Linked DNA regions of Coraliomargarita algicola. The protein of the gene in region 1 interacts with the protein of each later gene in a pairwise test. Links are inferred from orthologs where the notes say so. Each region holds a gene or a part of one and is shown on either strand. Other genes may lie near its edges.

The links.
Region 2: the proteins of SH580_RS07640 (region 1) and dnaA interact in binary tests that used the Escherichia coli proteins (3 or more experiments, as listed by UniProt). The link is inferred for Coraliomargarita algicola from one-to-one orthologs.

The regions. Positions count from the first base shown.
Region 1 is NZ_CP138858.1:1,972,116-1,982,421, reverse strand. Bases 524-3,467 are described here. They hold SH580_RS07640 (replicative DNA helicase), read left to right. Parts: upstream 524-1,462; coding sequence 1,463-2,473; downstream 2,474-3,467. Other genes in these bases: bamA (outer membrane protein assembly factor BamA), read left to right, coding at 2,506-3,467; SH580_RS07645 (DnaB-like helicase N-terminal domain-containing protein), read left to right, coding at 1,029-1,466; rplI (50S ribosomal protein L9), read left to right, coding at 524-992. Outside these bases: SH580_RS07655 (single-stranded DNA-binding protein), read left to right, coding at 1-426; more of rplI, read left to right, coding at 489-523; more of bamA, read left to right, coding at 3,468-4,878; SH580_RS07630 (OmpH/Skp family outer membrane protein), read left to right, coding at 4,921-5,463; lpxD (UDP-3-O-(3-hydroxymyristoyl)glucosamine N-acyltransferase), read left to right, coding at 5,534-6,586; SH580_RS07620 (ribose-phosphate diphosphokinase), read left to right, coding at 6,601-7,554; guaA (glutamine-hydrolyzing GMP synthase), read left to right, coding at 7,848-9,395; SH580_RS07610 (hypothetical protein), read left to right, coding at 9,434-10,162; SH580_RS07605 (DUF2470 domain-containing protein), read right to left, coding at 10,225-10,306. UniProt on the Escherichia coli protein: The main replicative DNA helicase, it participates in initiation and elongation during chromosome replication. Travels ahead of the DNA replisome, separating dsDNA into templates for DNA synthesis.
Region 2 is NZ_CP138858.1:1,500,205-1,514,008, forward strand. What follows is about bases 1-2,958. They hold dnaA (chromosomal replication initiator protein DnaA), read right to left. Parts: upstream 2,209-2,958; coding sequence 793-2,208; downstream 1-792. Other genes in these bases: dnaK (molecular chaperone DnaK), read right to left, coding at 1-168; hprK (HPr(Ser) kinase/phosphatase), read right to left, coding at 2,743-2,958. Also shown: more of hprK, read right to left, coding at 2,959-3,705; lptB (LPS export ABC transporter ATP-binding protein), read right to left, coding at 3,719-4,459; ahcY (adenosylhomocysteinase), read right to left, coding at 4,658-6,103; metK (methionine adenosyltransferase), read right to left, coding at 6,144-7,307; SH580_RS05750 (helix-turn-helix transcriptional regulator), read right to left, coding at 7,389-7,748; SH580_RS05765 (DUF3347 domain-containing protein), read right to left, coding at 8,491-9,009; SH580_RS05770 (efflux RND transporter permease subunit), read right to left, coding at 9,114-12,881; SH580_RS05775 (heavy metal-binding domain-containing protein), read right to left, coding at 12,871-13,804. UniProt on the Escherichia coli protein: Plays an essential in the initiation and regulation of chromosomal replication. Binds in an ATP-dependent fashion to the origin of replication (oriC) to initiate formation of the DNA replication initiation complex once per cell cycle.

The DNA.
Region 1 (10,306 bases):
GACCCAGAAACTCGCGTCACGGTCAATGGCAACACGATTTGTAAGTTGGGCATGGCCGTCTCACGGGTCTATTCGACCAAAGACGGTGAGCGTCGCGAAGAAACCACTTTTGTGGATATTGACGCATTTGGAAAGCAAGCCGAAGTCATCACTAAATATATGCGCAAGGGGCGTCCACTCATGGTGGAGGGGCGTCTGAAGCTCGATCAATGGGAGACCAATGATGGGCAAAAGCGTAGTAAGCTCGGTGTTGTCTTGGAAAATTTCCAATTTGTCGGTGGTCGTGATGACAACGACTCTAGCGGTGGTTCCGGCAGCGGAGGTGGTTACGAGCAGAGCTCGCCCCCACGGCGCGAGTCCAAACCCGCTGCCAGCCAAGACTTCTCTGCCGAAGGTGACACTTTGGATGAAGACGTCCCCTTTTAAGCGACCCTAAGCTGCAACTTCTCTTACTCTTTCAATCACTCATTTAAATCAAAGAACGTATCATGGCCAACAATCAGGTTCTCCTCTTACAACCCATCACTGGACTCGGCGCCGAAGGCGACACAGTCACCGTAAAAGCAGGCTACGCCCGCAATTTTCTGCTTCCTCGCAAGCTGGCTTTGCCTATCACGCAAGCGAATAAGAAACATGTCGAGTCACTGCTAAAAGCGCGTGAAGCTCGCGAGCAAAAAGAATTCGAAGACGCACGCACATTGAGCGAGCGCGTTGAGAAGACCAGCATTGCCATCGCAGTGAAGACTGGCGAGGGCGGTAAGATGTTCGGTGCAGTTACAGCCAACGATCTGTTGGAGCGCCTCAAGGAAGAAGGCATCGAACTGAGCAAGAAGCAGCTCCAACTCGCGGCTCCTATCAAGGAACTTGGCTCGCACACAGCTGCCGTTAAGTTGCACGCTGACATCGAGACCGAGCTGAAGTTTGAAGTCGTCTCTGAGAATCCGATCGAAGACGGTGCGGATTCTGAAGATGCCGCCGAAGACGACGAGTAATTAACAGGCACTGTCGTATAGACACATTCAAATACGATGCCGCCTGATTCTAACTCTAAGTTCGATCGGAATCGCTCGGGTCGAGACTACAAAGGCAAGCGTAAGTCGGAGTCGAAAGACGATGGCGTGCGCGTGCAGCCTCATAGTATTGAAGCCGAGGAGGGGCTCATTGCCGCTTGTCTACTGGATGGCGGACGTGAGATCTTGACCGAGTGTATCGAGTCCAAGATTGTTCCTGAGTTTTTTTACAAGACAGCGCACGAAGAGATTTTTCGTGCGCTGCTTGCGCTTTATGCCACAGGGGATCCGATTGACGAGATTCTGCTGCTAGACTACTTGCGCAAGAATGGCCTCGAAGAAGAGGTCGGTGGTATTGCCACCATTTATGCGATCCAGGATCGTATCGAGACCGCGGCGCACGCGCGGTATTTTGCGAAAATCGTGCACACGAGAAGTATCTCCTGCGCCGTTTGATTCGCACTTCCCGCGAGGCGATTGAGGCCTGCTATGAGCAGCAGGAGGACATGACGACCTTCATCGAGAAGATCGAGCAGGATATTTTCGAAATCAGTCGTGACCGTATTACGGATGCGGCGATTCCCATCCGGCAGTCGTTGGATGAGGCAGTCGCCGATATTCATGCGCTCTTGAATGGGCGCGATGATGCGGACGGGGTGCTCTCCGGCTTCCGCGATCTCGATGGCATGACCTACGGCTTCCACCCCGGGCAGATGATCGTGCTCGCTGCGCGTCCTTCGGTGGGTAAAACCAGTTTGGCGATGAACTTTGCGGAGCACGCCATGATTCCGGATGGTGGCCGTAAGCCAGCAGGGGTGATTGTATTTAGTTTGGAAATGACGGCGGCGCAGCTCGCGATGCGCCTGATTTGTAGCCGTGCCCGTGTGGATATGAAGCGTATTCGGGATCGCGTGATTTCGAAGCAAGATTCGGCCGACATCGCCACCACTGTGAAGGAGTTGAAGGAAGCGCCGCTGTGGATTGATGACGGCTCGACCTCCACCATTCTCGATATTCGAGCCAAAGCGCGTCGTTTGCATACGAAGAACCCGCTGGGCTTGGTTGTGGTCGACTATTTGCAGCTGATTAAGGGCACGGATAGCCGTATGCAACGTGAGCAGCAGATCGCCGATATTTCTCGCGGTATGAAGGGCATGGCCAAAGAGCTGAATGTGCCCGTGGTTGTTTTGAGTCAGCTCAATCGTGAGTCGGAGAAAGAGAATCGTGATCCGCGCCTATCTGACTTGCGTGAGTCCGGTTCGATCGAGCAGGACGCCGACGTGGTGATGCTGTTGCACCGGCCCAAAAAGAGCGACGATGACGAGACCGTCGAAGGGGGCGGACTCTATAATGAGCATGAGCACATTAAATTAATCGTTGCAAAGCAGCGGAATGGCCCCGTAGGTGAAATAGACCTGACATTTGTCCGCCGTTATACACGCTACGAGAATTTCCACCGTTAAAGGCTACGAGCCATTCTTTCTTAATAGATCAGATGCGAATCATTCAGACTCTTCTCCTTGCTGTCACTAGCTTGCTCGTGCTCGGTTTTCCGTTTAATACTTCGGTGGCTCAGGAGGCCGAAACGTATCCGGTCATCAACCGCATTGTGACTGAGTTCGACGGCTTTCGTTCGGTCAGCGATCAGTATATCTTTGGCAATATTCAGTTGCGTCCGGGGATGAATTACAATCCGGCGCTGTTGGATCAATCCATTCGCACGCTGTATAGCACGGGGCACTTCGAGTTTGTGGAAGTGCGTGTGGATAAGGCGCAAGATCAGAAAGTCGATTTAGTCTTTGAATTGGTTTCCAAATACACCATCGAGCGCATCCGGTTTTCCGGGAATGAGGCTTATTCCGATTCCCGCTTGGCTTCTAAGACCGAAATCGAGAGTGGCATGCCGCTGGATGAGTATGGCATCAGTGTGGGTGCAGACGCGATTGCCGAGTATTACGTCGAGAAGGGCTATCCAGATGTCGAGGTCGATTACCGAATTCAGCGCGATGAGACAACCGGCTATGCGGTGGTCAATTACGACATCGATGAGGGGGGGAAGGTGCGTATCGAGGAGATTAACTTTGTGGGGAATGATGCGATCAGCTCCAAGACGCTTCGTAAGCAACTCGATACACGGAAGCATAATTGGCTTTCATGGTTGCTCGGTTCGGGGAAGTTCGACGAAAAGAAATTCAAAGAAGACCTCAAAATTCTGCGTAAATACTATCGTGATTCCGGTTATCTCGATTGTGAGATCAACGAAGATCAGGTTGAAATCGATTTTATCGAGTCCGATGAGATCGTGATTACGATTCCGGTGGTCGAAGGGCAGCTTTACTACCTGGGGGAGTTCTCGGTCGAAGGTGCGACGATCTACACCTCTGCGGAATTATTGAATTCGGTGCGATTAGAGACGAATAGTCCATTTTCTCCACAAGAAGTGGATGACGCGGCAACCGCGATTCGTGAATACTACACCTCCAATGGCTATTTGGAGACACGGGTGCGCGCTGAGCGGGTGCCAAACATGGAGACTCGCCAGATTGACGTGGTCTTCCGTGTCAGTGAAAGCGAAAAATTTTACGTAGAGTCGATTAAGATCGAGGGCAATACCAAGTCCAAAGCGCGGGTGATCGTGCGCGAATTAGCGCTAAGCCCTGGGGATGTGTTTGACCGCAAGCGCATGGAGGTGAGCCAGCGTCGTTTGGAAAATACCAGTTTCTTCGAAGATGTGCGCCTGAACCCCGAGCCCACAAATGTGCCAGGGCGTAAAGATTTGGGCATTACTGTTCGTGAAGGTCGTACAGGTAACTTTACTTTTGGTGCTGGTTTCGGCTCGGTGGAAAGTGCAGTGGTCTACTTTGAAATGTCGCAGGGTAACTTCGACCTCTTTAATTGGCGCGATGGATTTCAAGGGGATGGGCAGAAGTTCCGCTTCCGTGCCTCGCTCGGTACCAGCAGTAATCAGATCTTGATCGCCTTTGAGGAGCCTTGGCTCTTTGAGCAGCGCCTTGCATTCGGCGTGGAGCTCTACCGCACAGAGTCCGATTATAATAGCTCCGATTATAATGAACTTCGCACAGGCTTCGAGCTCTACTTGCGTCGCCGCCTGTTCGAGCTGGTTGAAGCGCGTCTTTCCTACCGCCTAGAACTGGTCGAGATTTTCGATGTGGATCGTGGCACTGGCGTTGATAATGGGGACGGCTCTATTACGGGTGACGGTATTGCAGACGTGTTTCAGCGTGCTGAAGGTGAGGAGCTTGTTTCCAAGGTCGGGCTCACATTCTTACGTGATACACGCGAGACTTTGATTTTTACGCGCAAGGGCAATCGCTCTAGCTTGAGTTTCGAGTACGCGGGCGTGGGGGGCGATGTAAACTACTACAAGTTTGAGGGGCGCACGGCTCACTTTATCCCGACCTTCGATACGATGAAGCAGTCCTTATCGATTCTTGCCCGGGTCGGCAGCGTGACGCCATTTGGTCAAAGCGAGATCGTTCCTTTTTATGACCGTTTCTATCTCGGTGGACCGGACACACTCCGTGGATTTGATTACCGCGAAGTGGGCCCGCGTGACCCGGATGACGAAGATGAATCGGTGGGGGGTAACTCGTATTCCATGATTTCTTTTGAATATGCTTTCCGAGTTGCGGAACCTTTAGGGCTAGTCGTGTTCTATGACTGGGGATTTGTTAATACAGATGATTTGGATTTCAGCATGTCAGACTACGCCGATAACTGGGGGATTGGTGCGCGCATTATGCTTATGGGCTCACCGCTCAAGCTGGATCTCGGTATTCCCATTACATCCCCCGAGGGTGCTGGTGGTGGCACACAGTTTAATTTTTCCTTTGGCACACGCTTCTAGTGCTGCTTAACTCTAACGTCTCAAACCCATAATACATATTATATGAAAAAAATCACTACTCTTATTCTTGCCTCGCTTGTAGTCACTACAGGCTTATTCGCGCAAAAGACTCCCGTGGTCGGCGTCGTCGACGTGCAGCGCGTGCTCGCTGATTATGCCGACTTTCAGGCTGCCGTTGAAAAGGTAAAGGGCTCTGTCGCTCCGGTGGAAGAAGAAATGAAGAAGATGCAGGCAAACATCGAGGCGATCGTGAGTGAAGGTCGTAGCATCGAAACAAAAGCCAAGAACCCGGCTGCCAGCGACGAAGCGCGCGCTGAAGCTCAAGCTCAAGTGGGCCAACTTCAGCAAAAGCTGCAACAAGCTCAGGGCGAACTTCAGCAGTTCCGCCAGCAAGCACAACAACTGGCGAAACAAGGCCAACAAGAAGAGCTGGCACCACTTCAAGCCAAGGCTGTTGAAGCTGTGACGACAGTTGCTGAAGATAAGGGCATCGATCTGGTGATTCCAAAGAACACCGTGATCTATTCCTCTGACGCACTCGAAATCTCTGATGCTGTGATTGCCGTGCTGAACGCAGGCAACTAATTGTTTAATTTTTCAAATTTTCAAAAACCCTGTTCTCGCGTAGAGCAGGGTTTTTTGTTTTCTACCCATTATGGCACTAGCTTATTCCACACAACGAATTCTCGAAATTCTCGGTAACGATTGCGAAGCAGTCGGCGCATACGAGGGCACGATCCAGGGCATCGCGTCGCTGGCTGAGGCGCAGGCGGGCGATCTTTCATTTCTCGGAAACCCTAAATACCGCGCGGCGGTGGCAGACTCCCAGGCATCTGTGCTACTGGTGCCGAAGGACTATGAGCAGGCACCTAAGCCTGGGCAGCTGCACTTGAAGTTAGAGAACCCCTCTTTCGCACTGGCTTTAATTTGCCGCGACATCGAGTTGACGCTTCTGCCCAAGCCGCCTGCGGGCATTCATCCGAGTGCCGTCGTGGAAGCAGACGCGGAAGTCTCTCCCGAAGCCAGTATCGGTGCTTTCTGCTATATTGGCTCCGGTGCCAAGGTGGGAGCGGCCGTTCTGGCGAGCCATGTCTCGGTGGGGCGCAGCGCTCAGATTAAAGATGAGGTGCAGATTGGTGCACGGGTCTCCGTGGGGGATTATTGTGTCATCGGGGAGCGTAACCGACTCTTACCGGGCTGCGTGATCGGCTCCGACGGCTACGGCTACGAATATTTTGACGGGGCCCATCAGCGGGTGCCACAGATTGGCAATGTTGTGATAGCGGCGGACGTCGATGTGGGGGCCAATTCCACGATCGATCGCGCCCGTTTCGGCTCTACGCAGATTGGTGCAGGCACTAAGATTGATAATCAGGTGCAGATTGCGCACAATGTCAGGGTTGGGCAGCACTGCTTGATCGTCGCTCAAGTCGGCATCAGTGGCAGCACGGTGCTGGGGGATGGAGTCGTCGTCGGTGGTCAAGCCGGGCTCGCGGGGCATTTAAAAATTGGTTCCGGTGCGATGATTGCAGGTGGCACCGCTGTGGTCAGCGATATTGAGCCACAGTTAAAAGTACGCGGCTACCCAGCCATGCCGATGATGCTCTTTAATCGGATGGCAGTTCTACAACGAAAGTTGCCCGATCTTTTCAAAAGGTTTGATCAACTCGAAAAAACGGTGAAGTGTCTCGCTCCCGAGTCTAAGTAACTGAACGAATCATGATGATGAAAGATAGCTCCCTTAAAATATTTAGCGGCAATTCCAATCCCGCTCTAGCGAAAGAGATATGCAAATCTCTCGGTGTGCCGCTGGCGGAAGCTGATGTCATCAGTTTCCCTGATGGTGAAAGTTTTGTTCGTATTAACGAGAATGTGCGTGGTGCCGATGTCTTTATCATCCAGTCTACGTGTAACCCAGCCAATCAGAACTTGATGGAGCTGTTCATCATGATCGATGCGGCACGTCGTGCTTCGGCGAATCGTATCACGGCAGTCATTCCGTTTTACGGCTATGCACGTCAGGATCGCAAGGATCAACCACGTGTGCCGATCACTTCGAAGCTGGTGGCCAATTTGCTCGTTTCGGCGGGCACTGATCGCGTGCTCACTGTGGACCTCCACGCGCAGCAGATTCAGGGCTTTTTCGACATTCCGGTCGACCATCTTTATGCCTCGCCCGTTCTCTTTCAGTATCTGAAAGACATTGATACTAAGAATTTAACGCTCTTTTCGCCCGACGTCGGCGGTATGAAGATGGCCTCTGCATATGCGAGTATGCTCAATGTGCCACTCGGATTCATCGCCAAACGGCGCACCAGTGCCGAAACCGTTGAGGCCACTTCGCTGGTTGGTGAGACGGAGGGGCGCGACATCCTGCTGGTCGATGATATGACCGAGACTGCCGGCACGCTATGCGCGGCGGCTAAGTTGCTCAAGGAGCACGGTGCCAAGAGCGTCATGGCCGCCGTCAGCCATGGTGTTTTGAACGAGATGGGCTACGAGCGCCTCGCTGGTGGAATGATCGATCAGCTCATCACTACGAATACCACGCCGGTGCAAACGCGCCCTGGAGTGCCGATTACTGTGCTCAGTGTTGCCGATCTACTCGGTGAGGGGATTCGTCGCATTCACGATAACGAGAGTGTCACGGGCCTCTTTGACATCAAAGGCTTCTAGTCAAAGACTGTGGTCGGGCTCGATGTGGATATTTTTTTTCTGCTCTATCTTGGGGCGGGATTTTTTCTGCTCTTTGGCTTGTGGTTCTACTATGATTGGCGAGATGGGCATATTCATGATGCACAGCGCTCGAAGGTCATTTATCATTGCATCAAATGTAGCCAAATCTACACGGGGCCGTATCTCAGCGAAGAATGCGATTGCCCCGAATGCGGTTTTACCAATGGTCGACTTAGATTTTAAAATCAGAATCTAATTTTCCTAATTCCTATTTCTTAATCTCTATTTCTCTTATGCCAGATCATATCGCCGTTCTCGACTTTGGTTCACAATACACGCAAGTTATCGCTCGCCGTATTCGTGAAGCCAATGTGCTTTCACGTATTTATCCTTATAATACGCAAGCCAGTGTGCTCAAAGAAGCTGGTGCGAAGGGCATCATCCTTTCCGGGGGGCCCTCTTCAGTATTGATCGAAGGCTCGCCGCGGCCCGATGCGCAAGTTTTTGAACTGGGGCTGCCAGTGTTGGGCATTTGTTATGGCGAGCAGTTGATGGCTCACATGTTGGGCGGCCGCGTCGGCAAGAGTGAGGAGCGGGAGTTTGGCCACGGCACCCTGAATATTGAGATTAAGGGCAAACTGTTCGAAGGTCTGCCTGATTCGCTACGAGTCTGGAATTCCCACGGCGACCGCTTAGAGGCTTTGCCTGAAGGGTTTGAAGCTGTGGCTTCCACAGAAAATTCGCCCTATGCCACCATTCAAAATGCCGAGCGTAATTTCTACGGCATGCAGTTTCACCCGGAGGTGGCGCACTCTGAAATGGGCACTGAGGTGATTGCCAACTTCCTATTTAAGATTTGTGGCTGTGCTGCCGATTGGTCGATGGCCAATTACATCGAAGAAAGTGTGCAGAAAATTAAGGACACCGTGGGAGATGAGCGCGTGATTCTGGGTCTTTCCGGTGGGGTGGATTCATCAGTCGCCGCGGCATTGATCCATAAGGCGATCGGGAAGCAATTAACCTGCGTCTTTGTGGATAATGGTCTCTTGCGCCTGCACGAACGTGAGCAGGTTGAAAAACTCTATGGGGATCATTTCGACCTTGATGTGCGAGTCGCGGATAAATCCGACTTTTTCCTGGATCGCCTCGCTGGCGTTTCCGACCCCGAAACCAAGCGTAAGATTATCGGTAACGCCTTCGTTGAAGTATTTGACGAAGCGGTCACTGAACTCAAGGAGCGCGGCAATTACACTTTCTTAGCTCAAGGCACACTCTATCCCGACGTGATTGAATCCGTCGCCATTGATGGCAATCCAGCAGCGCTGATTAAGAGCCACCACAATGTGGGCGGCTTGCCTGAGAAGATGAACCTCAAATTGCTCGAGCCACTGCGCGAGCTATTTAAGGATGAGGTGCGCGAGCTCGGCACTCAGTTGGGCCTGCCTAAGGAAGTGGTCTGGCGTCAGCCATTCCCCGGACCCGGTTTGGGCGTCCGCGTGATGGGGCCGATCAAGCGCGAAGATTTGGTCGTGTTGCGCAAGGCCGATGCGATCCTACAAGAAGAAATGTTGGCTGCTGATCTTTACTACAAGGTCTGGCAATCTTTCTGTGTTTTCCTTCCCGTCAAAACAGTGGGTGTGATGGGGGATGAGCGCACCTATGAGAACGTCGTTGCGCTACGTATCGTCGAGAGTGTCGATGCCATGACAGCTGACTGGGCGCGTGTGCCATACGAAGTGCTCCGTACGATCTCCAGCCGCATTATCAACGAAGTTTCCGGTTGTAACCGAGTGGTCCTCGATATCAGTTCCAAGCCACCTAGCACAATTGAGTGGGAGTAGTGTGAACAAATTGCCGTCGTGACGGTCCATGTATGGATATGAAGACACTGCTGCGTACTTGTTTCTTATGTTTGGTGGCTGCCTCTGTTTATGCGCAAGAGGTCAGTGAGAGCGAAGTGATTGACCGCGCACGTGCCACAGTCGGCACCGAGGCGGCTCTGGATGGTTTGGTGACTTTGCAAATCATTGGCACTCTCGAGCCCGCGGACCCGGATATGCCCTCGGCCACATTGTTGATTATCGCTCGTAAGCCGCTTTCGCAGCGATTGGAAATCAAGGTCGATGACATTGTTGAAACCACCATACTGGATTGTAAGAAAGGCTGTATCATTCGTTCCAATCTCAATGCCGGTGCTTCGCAAATGCGCGATTTGATTGGCTCGGAACTGGAGCGCGTTAGTTACAGCACGCGGCAGTTTTTTAACTTTTTCCGGCCGGACTTTAAAAACGGGGAAAAAGTCCACCTAGTGGGAACCGAAACGTACCGTGGTCAACGTTGCTACAAGCTCCACTACGAATACCCAGGTGGGCTTAAAACAATTCGTTATTTTTCAGTGGCCGACGATACGCTTGTATCGACTATCACAGAAAATGGTGTCGAGAGTATAGGCCGCGGCTCGATGACCGTAGGTGGTATTAAATTTCCTAAAGAGATCGAATACTATGAAGGTGAGCGCAAGTTGCACACCATTCTGGTCCACGAGCTTAAGGTCAATCAGCCGCTCACCGCTGGTATCTTCGATATCCCTCAAGGCGATACGCAGTGAGTCCCACCCAATCAATCGGCTGAAACGCGACTGGTGTTAAACCATCGATGATTATATAAGCCTTAGTGTGATTCCTCGTTCGCCAATGCGCGTTTCGCGGCTTTCGACATTTGGACCATGCTGATGTGAGCATCGTGTGCGGAT
Region 2 (13,804 bases), 480 kb from region 1 along the record:
ACGCTTCGCCGCCTGACCGACGAGACGCTCGCCGTTCTTGGCAAATGCCACTACTGAAGGAGTCGTGCGTGCACCCTCCGAGTTTGGTATAACAACCGCCTCCCCGCCTTCCATGACGGACATGCAGGAGTTAGTTGTTCCTAAGTCGATTCCAATTATTTTACCCATTCCAAGCATTAAGCAGCCCTAATGCCACTACCAAAAACAATACACAAGGCATTGATAAACAATCAGATAATAAAATACACCCGATCTAAAAGAAAAACGAGGCACAGAAATCAACGCCAATGTGTCACAGTTATTGTCACAGCGCCGAAGCACATGGCGCATATCTGTGACAAGGCCCATTACTGCAGATCTGTTTTGAACCTATGCTTTTGAGTGAGGGAGAGGAAGCGTATGATCTATTAGATATTCGGAAGCGTCGCTTCGGAACCTTAATTCTTAAGCGCATAACCAGCAGTGGCTTATGTCGTTCTAATTAACGAAAATTAACGTAATTAACGGTTCGACTCATTTTTTAGGTTAATTCAGAAGTCAGAGCTCAGAAAACAGAAGCCAGTCACTGGAACATTCCCCGGTTCCGAGAACCGAGGCTACGAAAAACTTTCCCCGGTTCCGAGAACCGAGGCTACCAGAAACATGTCCATCAGGTTCAAACTTTTTGCGAATCTGCCCCTGCCCTCTGTCCTCTGCCCTCTGGCCTCTGGCCTCTGACTTCCGTCCTCTGACCTCTGCCCTCTGACGACTCTCCTCGGACACCAGTAAGCACCTGAGCAACTGTTGCCCCGACTAACTGCGCTCTTTTGAAAGCTGCTTGATCAAATAATCCACGCCGCGCTTCACGCTGCCGTCTTGCTCCATCATGTTTTCCACTTGCTTACAGGCGTGGATCACTGTGCCGTGGTCACGACCACCAAAAGCATCCCCAATCGACTTAAGTGGGTCACTGGTCAAGGTGCGGGAAATATACATCGCCACTTGACGCGGAAATACAATCGCACTGGTGCGACGACGACCAATCAATTCACTGAAACGAATCTTGTAATACTCAGACACCTTTTTCTGAATTTGATCCACAGTGACCTTGCTGACAGCCTCTTCATGGAGCAAATCACTCAAGAGACGCTCCACAGAATTCAGGTCTAACTTGCGGTCAATCAGATTGTCGTAACCTGCGATACGAGTCAAAGCCCCCTCCATTCGGCGCACATTACGAGACACACGCTCCGCAAGGAAATTCATAATCTCGTCGTCGAGCTTAAGATTCATCGACGAGGCCTTATTCTTAAGAATCGCCACACGTGTTTCGAAATCAGGCGCTTGAATATCAGTCACCAAGCCCCACTGAAAACGTGAGATCAGACGGTTCTCGAGGCGCTCGATCTCGTTGGCAGGTCGATCACTTGCGAGAAAGATCTGACGACCGGACTCGAAGAGATCGTTAAAAGTGTGGAAGAATTCTTCCTGCGTGCTCTCCTTACCGGAAAGAAAATGGATGTCATCGACCAACAGCGCATCAACATTGCGATAATACTGGCGAAACTTAGACAATTTATTCTCGCGGATGGCGTGAATAAACTCGTTGGTAAACTTTTCCGTCGAGACATACGCGATACGCGCCTTCGGATTGTTCGCCAACATTTGGTGCGCCACCGCATGCATCAAGTGGGTCTTACCCAATCCGGTCTCACCAAAAACAAATAGTGGATTATAAGCACGTCCTGGCGCATTCGCCACCGCGATCGATGCAGCATGGGCCAACTGGCACCCTGAACCGACCACGTAATTGTCAAAAGTGTTGCTAGGATTAATCAGTGTGCGATGCGTCGGAGCCGTTTGCGTGACGGGACGGTCATGACGCAAATCAGGAGACTGACGCCCCGCATCCGTCAGACGACTGGCATCTCGATCATTGCTCGCAGACTTACTAACGACTTCCGCATCCTTAGTCTTCTCGACCTCGATTTTAACCTCCAGCGCCGAACCTGCAAAGCTGCGAGCCTGCTGCGTGATGATATCGAGAAAGTTATTCTCAATCCAAATAGCGTTGAACTCGCTGTTCGTCGTCAGCACCAGCTTCGAGTCCGTCTCGACAGTGCACACGAGCTCACTGAACCACATTTCGTATACATCTGCGGGAAAGAGATTCTTGAGTTCTTCGTTGGTGCTTTGCCAAAGGGAGGCGGCTGTTTGCGTAGAGGACATGGACGTTTAAAAGTGGAGAAATTGTGAATTATTCACAGTGCCTTGTAATGTGCGAGTCACATAGATACGCGACACTGAAAAAACTGAAATATAAAAGAATGAAAATGCTGATGTAAGATCGATACCGAAGCACTACATCAATGTGCAAAACTCGGCTAGTAGTTGGTAATAAGTAAGTTGCGTGTTTGTTATAATCAAAAAAATGACGACTAATAAACTGTAAGTCGTTGAAATACAGCTCTCAAAGAAGAGATGCAGCTCAGCGATAAAACAAAGAATCGGCAGCGAAATGCACAACGCAAGGCCAAGTTCTGCACAAGTTATTCACACTCTATATCCCAATAAGTTTTTGAGTTTTTTTTGCAGAGAATGTCACATGCTCGTGACAGTTCTGTTACCCACTGAAAAAGTGGCATTTCGGTAATCTGACCGCGCCAACCATAACTAATCTTATTTCACACAGGAAACAATTATTAGCAAATTGGCACAGGAAATCTTTTTTTCAAAAAGTCAAAAAATCGGGCCGCCGCGCGCCTACTTGGTCATATGCGCAATCAAGCGATCATTGAACTCCGCAGCCGAGTCATGCCCAATCTTCATCAACGCCTGCACCATCGCCGCCACCTCCACTAAGCGAGCCATGTCGCGCCCAGGTCGCACGGGAATCTCCATCAAAGGCACCTTCAAGCCTAGAATTTCCATATGCTGCTCTTCCAGTCCAGTGCGCTCTTCATGCATCCCTTGAGCCCAGATATGAAAATTGATCATTAAGTCGATACGCTTCTCGACTCGCACAGAGCGCACTCCGAAGAGCTCGGCCACATTAATGATCCCCAGACCGCGACACTCCATGTATCCACGGCTGAGATCCGACGAAGTGCCCAGCAGCTCACGCTCGCTCACCCGCTTGATATAGGTCAAATCATCGGCGACCAAGCTATGCCCACGCTCAATCAGAGCCAGCGCGCACTCACTTTTACCGACACCACTCTCACCACAAATCAAAGTACCGATGCCTTGTATATCCAACAAAGTGCCGTGCATATGAGTACGCGGCGCAAATTTGTCTTCCAACAGCAGAGTGGCTTCCGTGGTAAAAGTCTTCGATTTGAGCGGCGAGCGAATGATGGGGGTGTTATACTCGTCCGCGAGCTTACAGAGGTGCTTAGAAGGCGCCAGATTACGTGAAATAATCAAACACGGCACTTTGCGCTTCAGGATCTCAGTCATAATCGCGGTCTGCTCCGCTTGACTTTTTTCGCGAATGTAGGCCATCTCCCCGGCCCCCAGCAGCTGGATACGCTTGGCTGCAAAGGCTTTAAAAAACCCAACCATCGCCAGCGCGGGTCGATTCAAGCTGCGCTCGCGTATCATATTATCCAAGCCCGAATCGCCCGCCACGAGCTCCATCTCCAGTGGCTCTTTAAAAGATTCGAAAAAATCGCGAACCGAAACGGCTTCGACGAATTTAGTGTTATTACGTTGAACAGCAGCCATGTTAGAATCCAGGTTACATATTAAAATCCTCACCGAGATAGAATTCCCGGCTCTTCGGATCATTGATTAAAAAGTCACTGCTGCCCTCGCTCAGAATTGAGCCCTGATGCAGTAGATAAGCGCGATCCACAATCGCAAGTGTCTCGCGCACATTATGATCGGTAATCAGGATACCGATCCCCCGCTCTTTGAGTTGCACGATAATCTTCTGCACTTCACTCACGCTGATCGGGTCGACCCCACTAAAGGGCTCATCCATCAAGAGGAACTTCGGATTAGTCACCAGCGCACGGGAAATTTCTAAACGACGGCGCTCTCCGCCACTCAAGGTGTAGGCTTTCTGTGACGCGAGAGGCGTCAACCCCAGCTCCTCCAGGTGCTGTTCGACACATGCTTCACGCTGCGCCTTGTTAAAGGGCATCGTCTCCGCAATGGCTCGAATATTCTGCTCCACCGTCATCTTACGAAAAATCGATGCCTCCTGCGGTAAATACCCGATCCCACAGCGAGCACGACGATACATCGGCAGATCTGTCAAATCGTCGTCGTTCAGGAACACACGGCCCTTAGTCGCAGGCACCAGCCCCACCACCATGTAGAAAGTCGTGGTTTTACCCGCGCCATTGGGCCCCAATAGCCCCACGATTTCACCCGCGTCCACGTGGACGTCGACATTATTCACCACGCGACGCTTCCCGTATTCCTTTATCAGGCCGCGTGTTTCAATCTTCGGAGTAGCTGCAGTATCAACCATAGAATATGCAGCAAAAGCATTGCCTGCCCACTCGGCAATGCAATCCTTTAGCCATCTCACAGCTGAATCCCGATTCTAGAAGGTTTTAACCTCTCAGAAAAAATATGGATCGCGGCTGCCCGCTTTCAAACGATATTCAAAAAAAGCGCCCTCGAATCAACAAGAGCGCTTTTGAAAGACGGATATTCTGCCCGAAAACTAGTAGCGATAATGCTCTGGCTTATAGGGACCTTCTGGCTTCACGCCGATGTAGCTCGCTTGCTTTTCGCTCAGCTTAGTCAGCTTACAACCAATCTTTTCCAGGTGCAAACGCGCCACTTCTTCGTCGATGTGCTTGGGCAAGATATAGACACCAGGAGTGTATTTCTCGACCTGCTTCCAAAGCTCGATTTGTGCCAAGGCTTGATTGGTGAAACTGTTCGACATCACGAAAGATGGGTGTCCGGTCGCACAACCAAGATTCACGAGACGGCCCTTAGCCAGCAAGTAGATGCTATGGCCATCGGGAAAAGTGTATTTATCCACAGCTCCTTCGTGATCGGGCTTAATCGACTCGACATCGACACCGGGCATATCATTAAGTGCGTCGACCCCGATTTCGTTATCGAAATGACCAATATTACACACGATCGCCTGATCCTTCATCTTCGACATGTGATCGGCGGTAATGATACCATAATTACCGGTCGTGGTGACATATATATCCCCCCAGCCCAAGGTATCCTCCACCGTCAATACGCGGTAGCCTTCCATCGCAGCTTGAAGCGCACAGATCGGGTCCACCTCAGTGACAACAACTTGAGCGCCCATACCTTTGAGCGCAGCGGCACAGCCCTTGCCCACGTCACCATAACCACAGACCACTCCGACCTTGCCAGCCACCATCACATCAGTGGCACGCTTGATACCGTCCAGCAGCGACTCGCGACATCCGTATAGATTATCAAACTTCGACTTGGTCACCGAATCATTCACGTTAATTGCCGGCACTAGTAACTTGCCCGCATTGTGCATTTCATAAAGACGATGCACCCCCGTAGTCGTTTCTTCCGAAACGCCCTTCCAGTCCTTAACCACTGCATGCCAGTGAGCTGGCTTGTCGGCATGGATTTTCTTCAACAGGCGCTTGATCACCTCTTCTTCCAGGCTGCCAGATTCGGAGTTCACCCAATCGCTGCCATTTTCGAGTTCGTAGCCCTTGTGTATCAAAAGTGTCGCATCGCCACCGTCATCTACAATCAGTTGCGGGCCCGAACCATCCGGCCAAGTAAGCGCCTGCTCGGTGCACCACCAATATTCTTCAAGAGTTTCCCCCTTCCAGGCAAAGACAGGCACTCCGAGATTTTTAGCCACGTAGGCTGCCGCATGATCTTGAGTCGAATAAATATTGCATGAGCACCAGCGCACATCGGCACCCAGCGCTTGCAGCGTTTCAATCAAAACTGCCGTCTGAATCGTCATATGCAGCGAGCCCATAACGCGGACCCCCTTCAGCGGTTGCTCTTTCGCATACTTCTCACGCGTCGCCATCAGGCCAGGCATTTCAAATTGTGCAATTTCAACTTCCTTACGCCCAAAGTCGGCAAGGTTAATATCCTTCACCTTATAATCGGTTCCGGTCTGTGTCTGTATATCTGTGCTCATGTAAATTATATCTAATTCTTAATTCTTAATTCCTAATTCTCTACAACGCGGCCTTCAACTCGTCAGCCTTCGCGACCGACTCCCATGGTAGGTTTTCCTTCGCGAAGTGGCCGTAATGTGTCGACTCACGATAAATCGGACGCAAGAGGTCCAACTGACTGACGATATCTGCAGGCTTAAAGCTAAAGACCCGCTGCGCGGCCGCTGCAATCTTAGCATCATCCACAATACCTGTGCCAAAAGTGTCCACGTGAATACTGGTCGGATAGGGATAACCAATCGCATAGGCCACTTCCAGTTCACAGACTTCTGCCAATCCGGCGGCTACGATATTCTTCGCGACCCAGCGAGTAAAATAAGCAGCCGAACGGTCCACCTTCGAAGGATCTTTCCCCGAAAAAGCCCCGCCACCATGACGCGCCCAACCACCATAGGTATCTACAATGATCTTACGCCCGGTCAAACCTGCATCCCCCTGCGGTCCACCAATCACGAAATTCCCCGTTGGGTTAATCAAATACTCGGTTTGATCGGTCAACAACTCAGCTGGCAACACCTTACGGATGACCTCCTCGATACAGAACTCACAAATCGCCGCATGCTTCACATCGGCGGCATGCTGCGTCGAAATCACCACATTCTTAATAGCAACCGGCCGCCCGTCCACATACTCCAGTGCAACTTGGCTTTTCACATCCGGGCGCAACCAATCAACTTTAACCTCCTTACGCTGACGCGCGATCTCCCGCAACAAACGGTGCGCATACATCACTGGCGCCGGCATCAGCTCGGGTGTTTGCTTACATGCAAAACCGAACATAATGCCCTGATCCCCCGCGCCTTGTTCCGCAGTGTCCTTACCTTCCGCCTCGGCCGCATCCACCCCCTGCGCGATATCCGAAGACTGCGCCGTGAGAATGTTGGATATAAATACCTTATCAGCATGAAAAACATCATCGTCATTCACATAACCAATGTCGCGGATCGCCTCACGAACGATCGCCTCATAATTGAGTTTTGCATTGGTGCTGATTTCACCCGCAAGAAAAACACAGTTACTCTTAACCAGCGTCTCACAAGCCACACGGCTCTTCGGATCCTGCTCCAAACACGCATCCAAAACGCTATCAGAGATATAGTCAGCTACTTTATCGGGATGGCCTTCGCCGACCGACTCGGAGGAAAAGATGAAGTTTTTGCTCATAAAGTCGGCCAACTAATCTCTCTTTGAGCAAAATTGCAAGGCTTACATCAACATATCAGGATAAAATGATATGTTTGGATTTTAAATTTCTGAACCATGCTCCCCCACCTTCCAATTCTCAAGCGCCTTATAGTCATCCAAGGAGTCCGCAACCGCATCCGACGCATCCCAATCCAGTAATTCCTGCAAAGTCCGGTGTGCTTGCCGCGGGTGACACAAGGCCACATCCCCCTCGATCTGATATTGATTCTGACGCCCCACCTTTGTGCGCTTAAGATACCCCTCCGCCTCCAACTCTGCAACAATACGCTGCACCGCACGTTCCGTGATCCCGATCGCCAGGGCCACCTGTCGCAAAGGCCGATCCGGATACGCCTGCAAATAAAAGATTACATGCGCATGGTTCGTAAAAAAATCCCACCGAGCTTCACCAGATTTCATAGCCTTAGCTTACGAAGCATCCAGTAAGTTTAAAGCACGAAATTCGTTTCGCCTATCAATGAAAAACTGATAGCAAGCACCACAAAACAAGACTTCTAAAAATATTTTCATTTTCTAGGAAACACCGCTTGACATCAACAATTCGATTTCTACTGTCCGTGCTTCCCTAGCTTTTAGGGGTAGTAGCTCAGTTGGTTAGAGCGCCTGCCTGTCACGCAGGAGGCCGCGAGTTCAAGTCTCGTCTATCCCGCCATTTGGCGGCGAATCTCTTTGGAGGTTCGCCGCTTTTTTGTGGATTTACAGCTCGCTCGAGCAGAGACTTTCACTGGCAGTGGTCCGGTTCGCTGCGCGCCTACACTCTACGAGCTTCGGCGGACAAGTCGCGCCCGGTCTTGTCGGCGCAAAGCGCCTCGGAACAAGTCTCGTCTATCCCGCCATTTGAACGGCGATCTTCATTAGAAGGTCGCCGTTTTTTTGTGTTTGTAAATCTCAGATAAGCGACGCTGAAAGCTCGAATAAATATTTTTCACAAGATTCTTCAGCAGTGCTTGACATAAGTAATTCCGTTTCTACAGTCCGTGCTTTCCCAACTCTTTGGGGTAGTAGCTCAGTTGGTTAGAGCGCCTGCCTGTCACGCAGGAGGCCGCGAGTTCAAGTCTCGTCTATCCCGCCATTTGGCGGCGAATCTCTTCGGAGGTTCGCCGCTTTTTTGTGGATTTACAACTCGGTCGAGCAGAGACTTTCACTCGTGCGAATGGTCCGGGCTTCCTGCGATTTGCTTTTGAATACTTCCGCAGCGAAACATCATGGAGCCGTAGTATGGATTGGCTACTTTTTCGTCGGACTGAACCCACTCCCCACCTTTGCCATCAAATGCCATGGGGCAAAAGGCGGTAAACATAGGAGCGTCCTTCGTCACGCCGACGTGCTCGATGAGCGCGATCATTTGCCGGGAGCTCTCGAGAAAGGCTGTTCGTGCGACTTTGATGTCGGAAGCGGTCGCAATCCTTTTTACGGGTGCTCTCAGCGCAACTGTTTCTTGGTGGGCTTCACCTGCGTTAGGTGCTTCTTCCATCGCCTCGAGAAAGACTTTGGCTCCGGCTTGCGCGGCCTTCAGGTCATCGCCCGCCAGCGCTTTTTGAATGCTGAGATATGGGTCGACGACTGTATCCACGAATTGTGGTTTGAAGGCATCACTGTGTGCTTGCAGTATGGATACACTGATAAGAAGCCCGAGGGCGAGTTGTAGTATTTTGTTCATGTTTATATTTTATTTTGGTTTTATTTTGTAGGGGCTTCACTTGTGAAGACCGCAGTCGCTCGGTGCTATGATACGGCGGTCTTCATAAATGAAGCCCCTACGTTCTAATTGCGTTTTAGGCGGTGTTCGATCTCCGCTAGCCCACAATAAAGCACGGGCACGACGAAAATGGTGATGATGGCCAGCAACATGCCGCCAAAGGATGGGATGGCCATGGGCACCATGATATCGGAACCTCGCCCGACCGAAGTGAGCACTGGCAGCAGGGCCAAAATGGTGGTGGCACTGGTCATCATCGCCGGCCGGACGCGGCGATCGCCGGCTTCGACTGTCGCAGCCCGGATTTCTTCGATTGTCTTCGGATTCTTCTCTCGGAATATCTGTTGCAGGTAGGTGCAAACAATGACACCGTTATCCGTCGCAATACCGAAGAGTGCGAGGAAGCCGACCCACACAGCGACACTCAAGTTTATGGTGCCCATTTGAAAGAGCGCTCGAATATTGTGACCGAAGAGATCTATATTGAGGAACCAGGGCTGTCCATAAAGCCAGAGCATGATGAAGCCACCTGACCACGCAAAGAGGATGCCGGAGAACACGAGGATCGTCGTCGAAATACGCTTGAACTGGAAATAGAGGATGAGCCAGATCGCGAAGAGTGCAATCGGTAGCACCACGCGTAGTTTCTTCTCGGCACGCACCTGATTCTCATAGCTACCTGTAAACTTATAACTCACCCCGGCAGGGATATTCAGCTCACCGCTTTCGATCTTCTGCTGTAGGAATTCTTGAGCCTGTTCGACGACTTCGACTTCGGCATAAGCGTCTTGCTTGTCGAAGATGACGTAACCGACCAGAAAGGTGTCCTCACTTTTAATCACTTGTGGCCCACGGATGTAATTCAGTGTGGCCAACTCACGCAGCGGTATTTGAGTGCCGTCGGGAGCCGCGACTAAAATACTTTCGATCGACTCGATATTGTCGCGGAGTTCACGCATGTAGCGCACACGCACGGGGTAACGTTCACGGCCTTCGACCGTCTGGGTGATGGGTTTACCGCCGACGGCAACTTCGATCACGTCTTGCACCATCTTGATCTTGATGCCGTAGCGAGCGATGGCGTCGCGATCGATATCGATTTCCAGATACGGTTTACCGACGATGCGGTCGGCCAGCACGGCTTCGGCTTTGATCGAGGGCACTTGCTTTAAAAAAGCTTCCACATCCTGCGCCACCTGCTCCAGCGTCTCCAAATCGGGGCCATAGACTTTGAGCCCCATGGGTGCCCGCATGCCACTTTGTAACATCACGATACGAGCCGCAATCGGTTGGAGTTTAGGCGCCGAAGTCGTCCCTGGTATTTGTGCGGCTTTCACGATCTCGTCCCAGATGTCGTCCGGGCTTTTAATTTCGTCACGCCACTGGCGGAAGGGGCGACCGTCCTCATCGAGGATCAGTTCGTCGTTTGCATCGCGCTGAAACTCGTCCTGCGATTCATCATAGGCAAAGCTCAGTATACGACCGTCACCGTCGGTCATATACTCCGACTTATAATTGATGATCGTCTCGATCATTGAGATCGGAGCCGGATCGAGCGGGCTTTCCACCCGACCGAGCTTACCCACGGCACTTTCAACTTCAGGGATCGCATTGATCGCCATATCCTGCTTGCTCAACACGTCCATGACTTCGCCAATGGACGCGTGTGGCATCGTAGTCGGCATGAGCAGGTAAGAGCCCTCATCGAGATCCGGCATAAACTCTTTCCCCAACCCAGGCACGGCGTGTGCCATCTTAACGTAGGGCTTTGAGTTTTGGACAGATTCGGGCAACCACCCGAAGAGGGCTCCGAAACCAAGCCAAACGGCAAAACCAAACACGATAATCAACGCACTAAAGCCAAGAAAGAGCATCTTAAGGCGCAGCAAAAATGCCAAAATGCGGGCATAGAATCGAATGAAGATATAGAAGAATCCCAGCAGCCCTCCCACCGTAATCAGGACGAAAAGAATATTGTGCAAATGCTGCTCAGGGCCGAGTGGTTTCCAATCGGCGGCGAGCCAAAACGCGACCAGTATCGCGACGACGAAATTGAAGCTAAACAATGTTCCGCGCTGGACCTTTTCGGGCATTTTGGGACTGCTCAAATGGAATGCCGCAGTGGCCACGGCCAACAGGCCCAACCACCAGGGAAACCAACTGATAAAGATGGCCGCCAAGAGGCCGATGACTCCAATGCCGCCCCACAGCCCAAGCTTGGCCAGATGCGATTTATAACGCCCTGCGATAAACCAGTGTGCCAAGGGTGGAATAATCGTCAGAGCGACGACGATCGAGCCAATCAGTGCGAAGGTCTTGGTGTAAGCCAAGGGGCGAAACAATTTCCCCTCCGCGGCCTCCATGGTGAAGACCGGCAGGAAACTAATCACCGTCGTCAACACCGCGGTGACCACTGCACTGGCAACCTCCGTGCAGGCGCGATAGACGACTTCCAGCCGACTTTCCTCAGGCGGCGCATCGTCGAGGTGCTTGAGTATATTTTCGATGAGAACCACGCCCATATCGACAATCGTGCCAATGGCGATCGCGATACCGGAAAGCGCAACGACGTTGGCATCCACGCCAAAGAGTTTCATGCCGATGAAGGAAAAAAGCACCGCCAGCGGGAGCACTCCGGAAATAAGCGAAGCACTGCGCAAGTGCATCACCATCAGCACAACGACGATAATGGTGACCAGTATCTGCTGGCGAACGGCATCTTCGAGAGTGCCTAAGGTTTCGTAAATCAGTCCAGTGCGGTCATAGAACGGTATGATCTCCACTTGACTCACGGTTCCGTCCGCAAGCGTCTTCTTAGGCAAGCCGGACGAAATCTCTGTAATCTTTTCTTTGATACCTTTGATTACCGCCAGCGGATTCTCTCCATAACGGGTGACGACGACGCCCCCGACGGCCTCCGCTCCGGCCTTGTCGAGCGCACCACGCCGTAGCGCAGGCCCGTATTCGATTTCAGCAACTTGTTCGAGTGTGATCGGCACATTATTGCGCTGCGTAATCACGGTCTTACGCAGATCGTCCAAATTCTCAATAAAACCGAGTCCACGAATCACGTATTCGACCGCATTGATCTCAATCGTTCGCGCTCCGACATCCAGATTACTGCCGCGCACGGCATCAAAGACCTCATGCAGCGCGATATTATACGTCCGCAAGGCATCCGGATCGACGTCGACTTGATACTCCTTGACGTAACCACCGATGGAGGCGACTTCCGCCACCCCATCCACGCCTTGAAGTGCGTAGCGAACATACCAATCCTGAGTGCTACGGAGCTCGTCCAGGTCCCATCCTCCCGATGGCTCCCCGTCGGGGTTCATACCTTCAAGTGTATACCAGAAGACTTGTCCGAGTGCAGTGGCATCCGGCCCCAGTTGCGGCGAGACCCCTTGCGGCAAAGTGCCAGACGGAAGGCTATTCAACTTTTCGAGGATACGGCTGCGGGTCCAGTAGAACTCGGCATCGTCTTTGAAGATGATATAGATCGAAGAGAAGCCGAACATTGAATAACTGCGGATCGTCTTGACCTCGGGCAGGCCAAGGAGCGCCGTCGTCATCGGATACGTGATCTGATCTTCGATATCCTGCGGTGAGCGCCCCATCCATTCGGTGAAAACAATTTGTTGGTTTTCACCGATGTCGGGAATCGCGTCGACTGGCACAGGGTCACGCGGGAGCAGATCCGACTCCCAGTCGAAGGGCGCGACAGCGATGCCCCACAAGACCAATACGACTGTGAAGAGAATGACGACCAGTTTGTTTTCTAAGCAGAAACGAATCAGGCCGTTGATTGGATTCGATGAATTATTGGCCATGGTTGTCGTGTCCGCTTTCACTTGCTGTAATCGTTTCTTTAACTTCGCCACACTGGAGCATCATGGCTCCGAAGTATGGGTTCTGTAGCGACTTACTGGCTTGTAGCCAATCCGCGCCCTGATTGTCGTTTGCCATAGGGCAGTTCATAATATAAAAGTCGCGATCGAAGGACGCAGGGTCGGTCTTGGCGGCGGCAATGAGTGCATTCGAGAGTGTATCAAAATATGGGATACGAAAGGCATCGAGCGTTTCTGCCGCCAGCATATCATGCAGCAGAGCCGGAAGGTCCCCGCTGTGGCCCGTGACTTCCATCATCGCTTTGGCCTGTGCTTTGGCCAAAGCGAGATCGTCCCCAGCGAGGGCGGACTGCATCGCGAGATAAGGCTCCACCAACTGTGCTGCAAGGTCGCCTGCAATCTCAAGCATAGCCATGCCGCCATGCTGCGAGTGGTCGGTTTGGCCGCCAGCAGCTGCAGGTGCTGCAACAGGTGCTTCACTGCCATGATTATGCCCCGCTATGGGACCACTGCCTTGAGGGTTCATCATACTGGGTTTGGCTTGAATTTGCAGCGCACTGTCGATCTTGAAGGCTCCGTTAGTGACAACCCGCTCCCCTGTATCGAGCCCGGCAGCAACAAGAAAATAATCCCCTGCCCGAGGTCCTAGGACGACTTCTCGGCCCTCATAAGTCGGCCGTTCTGCATTGGGTTTTTCTACGTAAACAACAGCGCGTTTCCCCGTGCGCAGAACCGCAGAGCTCGGAACGATAATCGGTGCGGTTTCTACAGCATTGTCAACGTAGCCGAGCTCCTCTGCGCGAACCAGATCCATGCCGCAAACATCACACTGTCCAGGGCCGTCCTTAACGATTTCCGGATGCATCGGGCTAATCCATTTGCCCGCCATATCGGGCGCGTAGACC